DNA from 3 places in the Paenarthrobacter sp. NPDC057355 genome. Region 1 is predicted to be linked to each of the others. Evidence: predicted binding sites of a transcription regulator. Region 1 holds the regulator's gene; each other region holds the start of a gene.
The links. Region 1 encodes HrcA, which represses chaperone genes, less so after heat shock. Its sites were predicted from a motif close to TTNGCACTCGNNNNNNNCGAGTGCNAA; they were not measured.
Positions count from the first base shown of each region.

Region 1 (4,185 bases):
GGGCCACGGTCGCGGAAGATCAAATAGATCAAGAGAGCCGGCACGCATCCCAGGATGCCGCCGAAGTGCGCCAAAGTGGCCCACTGTCGGTCCTCACTGGCCGTCAACGGGAGTGCGTTGGCAGGCGCGCCGTGATACTGGGGCCGGCCTGCGGCGCTACCCGGTTCTTCAGGAGCGTTATCTGCCACGGTGTCTTCCCTTTGCTTTAAATGCTTTCAAAGATGCTGCGGTGTTGCTGTCCAAGAATACCGGCCCGCGCGTCCTTCCCGGGACCAACGCCCCGAAAAGGCGTCAGATCCTCTTGGACCGGATGGCAGATCAGGGGACGGTCAGGAAGTCGATGACTTCTTCCACACGGCCGAGCAACGATGGCTCAAGGTCCGCATAGCTGCGCACCGCACCGAGGAGCCGCTGCCAGCCCAAACCTATGTCCTCGGCGCTCTCGTGGGGCCACCCGAAGGCGCTGAGAATTCCGGTCTTCCAATCCGTCCCGCGGGCCACGGCCGGCCATTGCTCAATGCCCAGCACCTTGGGCCGGATTGCCTGCCACACGTCCACGTAGGGGTGTCCGACGATCAAGACATTCCCGGCAGCGCCAGGGACGGTCATGGCTTCGGCTGCGATCCGGGATTCCTTGGATCCCTGAACCAGGTGGTCTACCAGGATACCGAGCCGTCGGTCGGGTCCGGGGCGGAAAGCGGCGATGGCGGATTTGAGGTCGTCCACGCCATGAAGGGGTTCCACCACGATTCCCTCAACCCGGAGATCGTCACCCCAGACCTTTTCAACGAGTTCGGCGTCGTGTTTGCCTTCAACCCAGATCCGGCTGGCCTTGGCTACCTGTGCCCGCTGTCCCTGGACCTTCACCGAGCCCGAAGCTGTCCGTCCCGCCGGAACTGCTGAAGCAGGCGGGCGGGCGGCTGGAGGCATCAACCGGATGGGTTGCCCTTCGAGGAGGAAGCCGTAGCCGAGTTGGAATGACTTCGTCTTGCCACGCCTGTCCTCGAGGGCCACGATGTGCATGCCTCCGGTCTTCTCAACCCGGGTGACTTCGCCCACCCACCCCGACTGGACGTCCTCCAGGACCATTCCGCGTTGGACCGGGACCTCAGGGAGCTGGCGCTTGGCCGGTGCCGTCAGATCCTGCGGACCCCAATTGTCGAGAGCCAAGGAATTCCTACCTCTGTGCTGATATGCGAAAGGACGGGCAACAGCTGCGATCACACTGCACCGGCTCGCCGTCCTGGATACAGTCCGCGGACGGTTTCAATGCTAACAACGTGGTAGCTCATACTAGACTTGTTAGCACTTGGGCATGTTGAGTGCTAAGTGCAGTGACCCGATGGAGGTCACGCGGGGACGGTCCGAAAGGACCATGGCAATTTGTCAGGAGGTGGAGCAATGAGTGAGCCACGCAAGCTGGAAGTGCTGCGTGCCATCGTTGAGGATTATGTGCATTCCCGGGAGCCTGTGGGATCAAAGGCCCTCGTCGAGCGGCATCACCTGGGTGTTTCCAGCGCCACCATCCGCAATGACATGGCTGTCCTGGAAGAGGAAGGCCTCATTGCAGCCCCGCATACCAGCGCGGGCCGGATTCCCACCGACAAGGGTTATCGCCTCTTTGTCGACCGCATCTCCCAGGTCAAGCCGTTGTCTGCCGCTGAGCGCCGGGCCATCCATTCACTGTTGGAGGGCCCTGACGACGTCGATGACATCCTTGAGCGCACCGTCAGGCTCCTTTCGCAGCTGACCAACCAGGTCGCCGTCGTCCAGTACCCGCACTCGCACCGCGCATTGGTCCGCCACGCGGAGTTCGTCCTGCTGGCACCCAAGCAGGTGCTTGTTGTCCTGATCGCAGACACCGGAAGCGTCGTGCAGAAGGTCATCGACACCGGTGTGGATGTGAGCAACGAGGCATTGATGTTGTTGAGGTCCCGTTTCCTGGGCAGCATCGCCGGCACCCAGCTGGCCCTCTTGCCGCAGGTACTTCCCTCAGTGGTTGCGCTGTGTCCGCCCGACCTTCGGGCCCTCGCGCAATCGCTCGCAAATGGCCTGGAATCGCTGAGCGACACCAGCCGTGAAGAGCGCATCCTCATGGCTGGTACGGCGAACCTTGCGCGTTCCAACGTCGATTTCCCGTTGAGCATCGGCCCCGTGCTGGAGGCCCTTGAGGAACAAGTTGTCATGCTCCGGTTGTTGTCGGACATGGGAGACGATCCTCGAGGTGTTTCGGTCAGCATTGGCCGGGAGAATCCGTACGACGGCCTGGCTGAGGCATCTGTGGTGGCTACAGGCTACGGATCAGGTGCCAAGGTGGGCATTCTGGGACCGACCCGCATGGACTATCCCACCACCATGGCGGCAGTACGCGCCGTGGCCCGTTACCTTTCACGCATTCTCGGCGGCTGAACGCCGGCCCGAGGAAACATCCGCAGTACAACCAGGAAGAGATACCGACTTTGAGCAGCCACTATGACGTTTTGGGAGTCTCACCGGAAGCCACCGGGGAAGAGATCAAAAAGGCGTACCGCAAGCTGGCACGGAAACTCCACCCGGACGTAAACCCCGGTGAGGATGTCGCGGAGCAGTTCAAGGCCGTGACCCATGCATACGAAGTGTTGTCAGATCCCCAGAAACGCCGCGTCTATGACGCCACCGGCAATGAAAACGGAACTGACAACGGATTCGGCGGCGGATACGCAGGCCAGGGCTTCGCCTTCCAGGACATCTTCGACACGTTCTTTGGCGGTGGCGGAGGCCACGGAGGACCTGCCTCCCGCGTCCGCCGAGGCCAGGATGCCCTTATCAGCGTCCGGATCGACCTCAAGGACGCAGTGTTCGGCGTCAACAAGAAGCTTGAAGTTGATACGGCCGTGGTCTGCCCGACGTGTGATGGCAGCTGCTGCCGTCCCGGCACCCACCCCGAACGCTGCGACATTTGCGGTGGCAGTGGCCAGGTCCAGCGCGCCGTCCGCTCCATCCTTGGCCAGGTCATGACCACAGCACCCTGCGGAAGCTGTGAAGGATTCGGCACCGTTATCAAGGATCCCTGCAACGAGTGCAGCGGCCAGGGGCGCATCCGCAGCCGCCGTTCGCTCACCATCAAGGTTCCGGCAGGCGTCGCCACCGGCACGCGCATCCAGCTGTCCGGACAGGGCGAAGCAGGCCCCGCCGGTGGACCGGCGGGCGATCTCTACGTGGAGATCCGGGTGAACAACGATTCCATGTTCGTTCGTGAAGGTGATGACCTCCACGCCACCTTGAGCGTGCCCATGACGGCGGCAGCTCTGGGCACGGACCTCGAGCTGGACACCTTCGATGGCGCGCAAGGCATCGAGGTGAAGGCAGGCACGCAGTCCGGAGAGATCATCACCCTGCGCGGTCTCGGCGTCACCCATCTCCGGGGCTACGGCCGTGGCGACCTCAAGGTGCACCTGCACGTCGAGACGCCCACCAAACTTGACCATGCCCAGGAAGAACTGCTGCAGCAGCTCGCCAAGCTCCGCGGTGAGCAGTTCACCGAGGGCAAGCTGGTGGCCAGCGGTGGCATGTTCGCAAAGCTCCGGGACAAGCTCGGTAATCTGTAGCGGTGAGCAATCCCGTCTTCTTCGCGCCCGCCGGCAGTCTCGACCAGGTGCACTCCGGTGCTGAATTCGTCCTGGAGGGTCCGGAAGCGCGGCACGCCGTCACAGTGAAGCGCCTGGCCGTCGGTGAGTCCGTCGACATCGCCGACGGCGCTGGGGCCCGGCTCACCGGAACCGTTGCCGACGTCGGATCCGGCACCTTGACGGTGACGGCGGAGGATGTCGTCTTCGAAGAGCGGCCCCAGGTGCGCTTGGTCCTGGTGCAGGCCTTGGCCAAGGGCGATCGCGACGAGCTGGCCATCGAGACGGCGACTGAGCTTGGGATCGATGCCGTGGTTCCGTGGCAGTCGGAACGCTCGATCGTGCGCTGGAAGGGTGACCGGGCAGCGAAAGCGCACGCGAAGTGGGAGTCCGTGGTTACTGCGGCAGCCAAGCAAGCGCGGAGGGCCTGGATACCCCCGGTCCGGCCGGTCGTGGACTCGAACGGACTGGCCAAAGCCGTTGCGGAAGCTGACCTCGCAATCATCCTTCACGAGGACGCCAAGAACCCCTTACGTGAGGTCCTGGGGAAGTTGGACGTCGATGACGCCTCGCCCCGTGA
Region 1 is NZ_JBHVAL010000001.1:641,314-645,498, reverse strand. Features, by position in the region: gene ACFUOZ_RS02965 (DUF4870 domain-containing protein) at 1-188, opposite strand, end outside; gene ACFUOZ_RS02960 (DUF3097 domain-containing protein) at 319-1,170, opposite strand; gene hrcA (heat-inducible transcriptional repressor HrcA) at 1,402-2,409, shown strand; gene dnaJ (molecular chaperone DnaJ) at 2,460-3,587, shown strand; gene ACFUOZ_RS02945 (16S rRNA (uracil(1498)-N(3))-methyltransferase) at 3,590-4,185, shown strand, end outside.

Region 2 (4,185 bases), on a different contig from region 1:
ACCATCCACAGCGCGACAGTGACCACGAGTATCACTGAGCTGCTGAGAGGGAAGTCCACATTCAAAACCGTAGAAGCAAATCACCGGGGGTGGCGGCATTGAGGCCGGTGTGTCGTGGTCGAGTCCGCAAATGACTGGAGATAACGCCGAAAAGGCCTATGACCTGCCCGTTTGTCCCTTGAGCCACCTGCGCAGAAGGCCCTCCGGGACTTCCTCGGATGTCATGGCGAAGGATCTGTGGTCAGCCCACTGGCCATTGATGTGCAGGTACCTCTCCCGGTACCCCTCATCGCGGAATCCGAGCTTCTCCACCACCCGCAGGCTGGGCCCGTTTTCAGGCCTGATGTTGATTTCCATCCGGTGCAGGCCGAGCACAGTGAAGCAGTGGTCGGTCGCCATTGCCACCGCTGTGGGGGCGATGCCGCGGCCCGCCCGGTCCTTGTCCACCCAATAGCCCAAGGTGGCCATCATGGCCGATCCCCAAATAATCGAGGAAACCGTCAATTGACCCACGATGGCGGGTTCACGGAGGCCGGCCGTGCGTTCAACTATGACGAACGGCAAAGCCGTCGAGTGGCGGGCCTGCTCATTGAGGGATGCAACCATTTGGCGATAGCTGGGGAGGCGGCCACCCGGAGCCGGGTTGGACGCCTCCCACGGCGCCAGCCAATCACTGTTCCGCGAACGTACCTCGGACCATTCCCGCTTGTCGCGGTAGCGAATGGGCCGCAGTGCCAGGTCTCCGCATTCCAGCGTCACCGGCCAGATCGCAGAACCGTACATCCTTGTTACTGGGGAAGCGTTGCGGTGAACTTCGGCAGCCACTCGCGCAGCTCAGGACCGAGGTCCTCACGCTCGGCAGCCAGCTCGATGCAGGCCTTGAGGTAGCTCAGCTTGTCGCCGGTGTCGTAGCGTCGGCCACGGAAGACCACGCCGTACACGCCGTAGCCCTCTCCTTCACCTGCAGCCAGGACCTCAAGGGCGTCGGTCAGCTGGATTTCTCCGCCACGCCCCGGGCCGGTCTGCTCCAACACTTCAAAGACAGCCGGGTGCAGCACGTACCGGCCGATTACGGCAAGGTTCGAAGGCGCTTCTTCGGGGGACGGCTTCTCCACCAGCTGCTTGATGCGGACGTATCCGTCCTCGTCGATCTCCTCGACGTCGGCGCAGCCGTACGCGCTGATCTTGGAAGGCTCCACCTCGATCAGGGCCACGACGGAACCGCCCGTCTTCTGCTGGACTGCGATCATTTCGCTCAGGAGGTCATCGCGGGCGTCAATGAGGTCGTCACCGAGCAGGACGGCGAAAGGCTCGTAGCCAACGTGCTGCTTTGCACGAAGGACAGCGTGGCCGAGGCCATTCGGATCGCCTTGACGGACGTAGTGGATGTCGCCGAGGTTGGTGGCGGACTGGATGGCTTCGAGCTTGGCGGTGTCGCCCTTTTCAGCCAGGGTCGCTTCAAGCGCCGGCACCCGGTCAAAGTGGTCTTCCAGGGCTCGCTTGCTGCGCCCCGTAATCATGAGGACGTCGTGCAGGCCCACCTTGACCGCTTCTTCGACGACGTACTGGATGGCGGGCTTGTCGACCACAGGCAGCATTTCCTTCGGCATCGCCTTGGTGGCGGGAAGGAACCGGGTACCAAGACCCGCTGCGGGGATGACGGCCTTACGGACAGCGTTGTTATCGAGAGTCACCGGACTAATGTAACGGAAGGAAGAGTTTATCGGCTAAACCCCCCGCCGCGCGGCTGGCACATTTTCCCGGCGGCTCAACACCACGCAACAATTCAACAGGACCCCACGAACCTCAGGATTGGACACAGATGGCATCGAAAGAAGACATCCGCCGCAGCCGGCGACTCTACAGAAGGGCCCTGTCTCCAGAACAAATCGCAGCAGCGGGCGAGGCACTGGCCCAGCACGGAACCGCCTGGGCCAACGCCATCACGACAGGCGAACCGGCACGGTTCGCGGTGTATGTAGGGGTCGCATTCGAACCACCCACCATGCCGCTCCTCGAGGCCCTTCATAATGCGGGCCACGAGGTCCTGCTTCCTGTTTGCGAACCGGAGCGCCAGTTGAGCTGGGTGTATTGGACGCCCTCGACAGTCTTCGAGCGGTCCACCTACGCCCCCATCGACGAACCTCTGGGCGAGCGACTGGACAGTTCAGTTGTTGCCACCGCTGCGGGGATCTTCATGCCGGCCACCGCTGTGGATCGTGACGGAAACAGGATCGGCCAGGGCGGCGGTTACTACGACCGGCTGCTGCACGGCCTGGACGCGTCCGGCCAGCGGCCGCCTACCGTCGCGGTGGTATACGACGCCGATCTGTTGCCTTCCGGCTCCATACCCGCCGAGGCTTTTGATCGCCCCGTGCGGGAAGTCCTGACGCCGTCCGGCGTCGTCGCGTTGGATGACGCTGAAACAGGCGCCTGAAGGGTGGTGAGTTCCGGCACAGATGCTGGCACACGCTGCGGGGACGGATGATAGAATTGGCACTCAGGCCCTGGGACTGCTAAAGCGGAGACTCTTCGCTACGGCGCCGCAGGACCTGAACTTTGTCCTAAAGGAGGAACTCAGTGCCCACATACGCATACGCCTGCAAAGACTGTGACCATGCCTTCGACATCGTCCAGTCCTTCTCAGACAGCTCCCTGACAGAGTGCCCGGAATGCAAAGGCACGCTGCGCAAGAAGTTCAACAGCGTTGGCGTGGTCTTCAAGGGCTCAGGTTTCTACCGGACTGACTCGCGTGACACGAAGGGCAGCAGCACTGTTTCTGCGGCGCCCTCAGCTCCAGCCGCGCCGACTACAGCCGCCGCACCGGCTCCAGCAGCAGCGGCCGCAGCGAGCTAAATCCCAGTCTTTTCCACATAGGGAATCCGGCCCCTGTCAGGGGGCCGGACATGCTGGCTAGCGTGGCGGCATGTCACCTACCTCCCGAAGTGCGTTACTTGCCCGCGCCGAGCGTTCAGCAGAAACAGCAAACAGGAAACAGCTTCAGCCGCCGACGCCTTATCCGCGACCCTCAGTTGGTCGCTCCCGCCCGGGATTCAGCCGCGCCGAGCCCCCTATCCCCCAGCGACGACGCACGCCGAAGGCATGGATCTCCCGCAACCGCCGGCTCTGTGTCGCCCTGCTTCTATGCCTTGCCGCAGGGTTGGCGGTCCAACAGCTGACTCCGGCGTCGGCGGCGCACGTCAGCGTCCTCGTGGCAGCGCGCGATCTACCGGCCGGCGCCAGCCTGAAGGAATCCGACTTCACGCCCATGGACGTCGCACCCGAGCTCGCCGTACCCGCGCAGGTGAAGAATCCTGCAGGGCTCGTCGGGCGCCAACTCGCTTCTCCGTTGAGCAAGGGTCAAATTCCAACGGATTCAGATCTCCTGGGTCCCGGACTGCTCACCGGCACTCCAGCTGGCTCGGCCGCCGTTCCCCTCCGCATGGCCGATCCTTCGTCGATCCAGCTTCTTTCACCCGGGCAGTTGGTGAACGTGGTCCTGACTGCGGCCGGTTCATACGATGAGACGCGCCAAAGCCAGGTTCTTGCGGGCCCTGTTCCCGTACTTTGGACTTCAGCACAGGGCGGTAAGGCGGGCGAGTGGCTTGGGACCAAAGACACTGACGGGCTGGTGGTGGTTGCAGCCAACCCCCAACAAGCAGAAAAGCTCGCCGGCGCGTCAACGCAGGGCAAGCTTTTCTTTGTTCTGGTCAGCCCATGAGGCTTCTCACGGAATCATCCCCAGTGCGGGGGTTTCTGCTCCTTCAACCACTGCTCATGGTCGTAGCCCGCCTCGTCGCCCCATGCACGGGGGTCGTCCTCCGCGGCTTTCGTGGGAAGGATGCCGCCGGAGCTGTGCTTGGCATTCGTCGGTTCGGTGCCACGCTCAGCGGTGGCCTCCTCCTGACCATCGTCCTCGCCTCCAGCAGAGTCGTTGGTCGTGCCGCTGTTCTGTTCAGTCATTGCTGCTTTCCTGTCCACTGCCTCGTCCCGCGTTTCGCTGCCATCCTCCTCGGGCTGCTGACCCCGTGCGGTAGCCGATGGGCGGGTGGACACTGGCTTTGCCTTGTCCAGATTCAATTGTTCAACATCCATGTCCAGGAAGCCATGCTGGGGCGATTCCGTGGAGGTGATGATGTGGTTCTCCAAACCAAGGTAGGAGCCAATACGGTCCGCGCACGAGGA
Region 2 is NZ_JBHVAL010000015.1:50,306-54,490, forward strand. Features, by position in the region: gene ACFUOZ_RS15775 (hypothetical protein) at 1-26, opposite strand, end outside; gene ACFUOZ_RS15780 (GNAT family N-acetyltransferase) at 157-783, opposite strand; gene galU (UTP--glucose-1-phosphate uridylyltransferase GalU) at 789-1,694, opposite strand; gene ACFUOZ_RS15790 (5-formyltetrahydrofolate cyclo-ligase) at 1,823-2,437, shown strand; gene ACFUOZ_RS15795 (FmdB family zinc ribbon protein) at 2,581-2,856, shown strand; gene ACFUOZ_RS15800 (RcpC/CpaB family pilus assembly protein) at 2,927-3,721, shown strand; gene ACFUOZ_RS15805 (AAA family ATPase) at 3,736-4,185, opposite strand, start outside.
Region 2: a site for HrcA is predicted at 2,494-2,520, ahead of ACFUOZ_RS15795 (FmdB family zinc ribbon protein). Genes of this name have one in related genera too.

Region 3 (4,185 bases), on a different contig from region 1:
AATCATCAACGTACCAGGCCCATCCGGCCGGTCCAGGATTACCGAGGGCGGACCCATCGGCGGCAGCAATAATCGTCATACGTTAATCCTGCCAGACCCCACTGACACTCAATCCGTGCCAGCACCCAACTAAGTAGCAGCAAATGCCGTATTGAGCCCTCAGAAAGGCATTTGCTGCTACTTAGTTGGGTGGGCGCAACAAAACGGCGGCCCCCACCAGAAGGTGAGGACCGCCGTCGTACTTGCTATGGGTGATGCAACAGAACAGGGGGCTTAGAAGCCGCCCATGCCGCCCATGTCGTCGCCGCCGGGAGCCGGAGCGTTCTTCTCGGGCTTGTCGGCAACTACGGCCTCGGTGGTCAGGAACAGACCAGCGATGGAAGCAGCGTTCTGGAGAGCCGAGCGGGTGACCTTTACGGGGTCGTTCACGCCGGCGGCCAGCAGGTCTTCGTAGACACCCGTGGCAGCGTTCAGGCCGTGGCCCGAAGGCAGGCCGCGAACCTTGTCCACTACTACGCCCGGCTCAAGGCCTGCGTTGAAGGCGATCTGCTTCAGCGGAGCATCGATGGCAACCTTGACGATGTTGGCACCCGTTGCCTCGTCACCTTGGAGGGTGAGGTTGGCGAATGCCTTGGCGCCGGCCTGGATGAGGGCAACGCCACCACCGGCAACGATGCCTTCTTCAACGGCAGCCTTTGCGTTGCGGACTGCGTCCTCAATGCGGTGCTTGCGTTCCTTGAGCTCAACTTCGGTTGCGGCACCGGCCTTGATGACTGCAACGCCGCCGGCCAGCTTGGCCAAGCGCTCCTGCAGCTTCTCGCGGTCGTAGTCGGAGTCGGAGTTCTCGATCTCAGCACGGATCTGGGCAACACGGCCCGCGATGGCGTCGGCGTCGCCGGCACCTTCAACGATGGTGGTCTCGTCCTTGGTGACAACAACCTTGCGGGCGGTGCCGAGGAGGTCAAGGCCGGCGTTTTCGAGCTTGAGGCCAACTTCTTCGGAGATGACCTGGCCACCGGTGAGGATGGCGATGTCGGCCAGCTGTGCCTTGCGGCGGTCACCGAAGCCCGGAGCCTTGACGGCAACGGACTTGAAGGTGCCACGGATCTTGTTGACGATCAGGGTGGCCAGGGCCTCGCCCTCGATGTCTTCGGCGATGATCAGCAGCGGCTTGTTGGACTGCATGACCTTCTCCAGAACCGTGACGAGTTCCTTCACGTTGGAGATCTTGGAGTTGACGATCAGGATGTACGGGTCTTCGAGGACCGTTTCCTGGCGCTCTGCGTCGGTGACGAAGTAAGCGGAGATGTAGCCCTTGTCGAAGCGCATGCCTTCGGTGAGCTCGAGTTCCAGACCGAAGGTGTTGGACTCTTCAACCGTGATGACGCCTTCCTTGCCCACCTTGTCCAGGGCTTCGGCGATCAGGCTGCCGATTTCCGGGTCGCCGGCGGAGATGGAAGCCGTGGCTGCGATCTCTTCCTTGGTTTCGATTTCCTTGGCGGAGGTCAGCAGTTCGCTGATGACTGCCTCAACAGCCTTCTCGATACCGCGCTTGAGGGACAGCGGGTCGGCGCCGGCGGCAACGTTGCGCAGGCCTTCCTTTACCAGTGCCTGGGCAAGAACGGTTGCAGTGGTGGTACCGTCGCCAGCGACGTCATCCGTCTTCTTGGCAACTTCCTTGACCAGCTCAGCACCGATCTTCTCGTAAGGGTCGTCCAGCTCGATCTCCTTGGCGATGGAAACGCCATCGTTGGTGATCGTGGGGGCGCCCCACTTCTTTTCGAGGACGACGTTGCGTCCACGCGGGCCGAGGGTGACCTTGACGGCGTCAGCGAGGGTGTTCAGGCCCCGCTCGAGGCCGCGGCGTGCCTCTTCATCAAATGCAATGATCTTGGCCATAACGGCGGTAGTCCTTTCGGGACAGTCGTTAAGAAGGTACCTGTCAGGTGGGATGCCCGCGACGGACGGTCCTTCGCGAGCAGCCTCTGTATGCCCCGCGCTCCGGACCTCACCCCACCAAGGTGTTTCTTGGTCCCCCAGCGGTTCCCCACCATTCCGCAACCGGCGTGAGCCGGGCCGGATTAGCAGTCGAACCGTAGGAGTGCTAAATCAATAATTAGCACTCGACCGGTGAGAGTGCAAGCAGAGGCGCCACTTTTCGCGCACACGAAGAGGCTTTCAGCCAAGAGCTGACCGGCCCCCGATAAGCACCGAGGCGTCAGGCGACGCGGACTCCTTCGGCTTGCGGGCCCTTCTGCCCCTCGCCCAGTTCGAATTCGACCCGCTGCCCTTCTTCCAGGGCGCGGAAGCCATCCATCTGGATAGCAGACCAATGCACGAAGACGTCGTCACCGGACTCATCCACAGTGATGAATCCGTAGCCCTTTTCGGCGTTGAACCATTTGACGGTTCCCAATGCCATGATGCCCACACTTTCGCAGTAGCCAAGACCGGTCGCCGGGATCTCCGGACCGGAATTAGTCCACTGTAACCACAGTCACTATCCCTGCGCTTCCTTCAATGGGCAGGGCACTGGTTTTGTTATTGAGGCTTAACCGAGTTTGGGTTTTTGGGCCGTGGAGCCGCGCGGTTACTGGTAGCCGGGTCCCGCTACTACAACCAGTGGTTGCTGCACATCAGGGGTCTCCACGATCGACTGGATCCCCAGGAGCGCGCCCAAAGCCTCGGCGTTGGCTTTCTGCGTGGGAGCGTTGTAGAAGATGACGGAGGTCTGCTGGGGAAGGCCTCCCCAGTTGGCTACCGTACTCAGGGTCCAACCGCCGCCCTGCACCAATCCGGCCACGCGGCCCGCCAGCCCTGCGGTGCCGGTTCCGTTGTAGACAGCGACCGGAACGCTCTTATCCACTGGCGCGGTGGACGGGGTGGACGACGGCGACGCTGACGGCGCGTTCGACGGCGTCGGCTGCGCGCTTGGCTCGCTTGAGGCGGACGGTGCGCTGCTCGATTCCGACGGCGCAGCCGAAGGCGACGTCGAGGCCTGCTGGGGCGCCGGCGTCGTGACGCTTGATGACGCGCTGGGGGCGACAATCCCGAGGTTCGGAAGGATGAGGAACGCCACCAGGCCGAGTACCAAAGCCACGGCTCCGACGGTCAGGACCGGCCACAATGTGGGACGAGTGGCGTCCTGGCTGTCGCGGTGAACGCCCTGCCGGGAGGTGTTCTGTGGGACCTGGTCGAATTCGTCCCTGGCATATTTGGTCATGGTGAAGCGTTGTCCTTGCTGGTTGCTGCTGACGGATCGCACCTGCGAATTACGCGTCCGACCCCAAGCGCCGCGCTGTCCGCGCCCGCTGGCGGGACGTACGTAGTCTACGCAATCTCTTCACGAGCATGGGATCGTGGGCCAACGCGTCCTCGGTATCGATCAGCGCGTTCAGGATCTGGTAGTAATGGGTAGCGGAAAGATCGAAGAGCTCCCTGATGGCCTGTTCCTTCGCCCCGGCGTACTTCCACCACTGCCGTTCAAGCGCCAACATCTGCTGGTCCCGCTCGCTCAAAGGCGGGTCGCTCCGGGTTTCGGCGGCGAGGTCTGCCAAGGCCAGTCCGTCAGCCTGCGGCGCCATTGGTTCCGGTGCTGGTTCTGCCACGGCACACTCCTTCGACGCTTGTTGGGGGAAAATGTCCTACCCCTATGTTACGGGCGAATAACATCGCTGTCATTCGCTCCACCTCCGCCACGCGGGAGACAATGGCCAGGTGACTGGCGAGGATGCTCTCTTTGATCTTGAACCTGCCGGCGAGGCAGAGCCGGGCTTCGCCGCGCTGATTGACCGCCCCCTTGAGGAGCTGATGGCTCCCGATTGGGCCGAGGCCATGCGTCCCGTGGAAGGGCAGCTTCGCGATGCCCTGGCGTATGTCGCGCGTCGGGCCGGGGACGGCAAACACATCCTTCCAGCCTCGGAAAACCTGCTCCGCGCTTTTCGGCAGCCGCTGGCAGAGGTCAAGGTACTGCTCCTGGGCCAGGACCCCTACCCGACGCCGGGACATGCGGTGGGGCTCTCCTTTTCCGTCTCACGACAAACCCGCCCCATACCCCGAAGCCTGGCCAACATCTACCGCGAGCTCCACGATGACCTGGGCCTCCCGCCGCGCGTCCACGGCGACCTCAGCGCGTGGACAGAGCAAGGCGTCCTGCTGCTGAACCGCGTACTCACCGTGGAGGCC
Region 3 is NZ_JBHVAL010000004.1:52,737-56,921, reverse strand. Features, by position in the region: gene ACFUOZ_RS06935 (RNase H family protein) at 1-79, opposite strand, end outside; gene groL (chaperonin GroEL) at 274-1,899, opposite strand; gene ACFUOZ_RS06925 (cold-shock protein) at 2,219-2,422, opposite strand; gene ACFUOZ_RS06920 (LytR C-terminal domain-containing protein) at 2,591-3,223, opposite strand; gene ACFUOZ_RS06915 (DUF3263 domain-containing protein) at 3,273-3,608, opposite strand; gene ACFUOZ_RS06910 (uracil-DNA glycosylase) at 3,718-4,185, shown strand, end outside.
Region 3: a site for HrcA is predicted at 2,082-2,108, ahead of groL (chaperonin GroEL). Genes of this name have one in related genera too.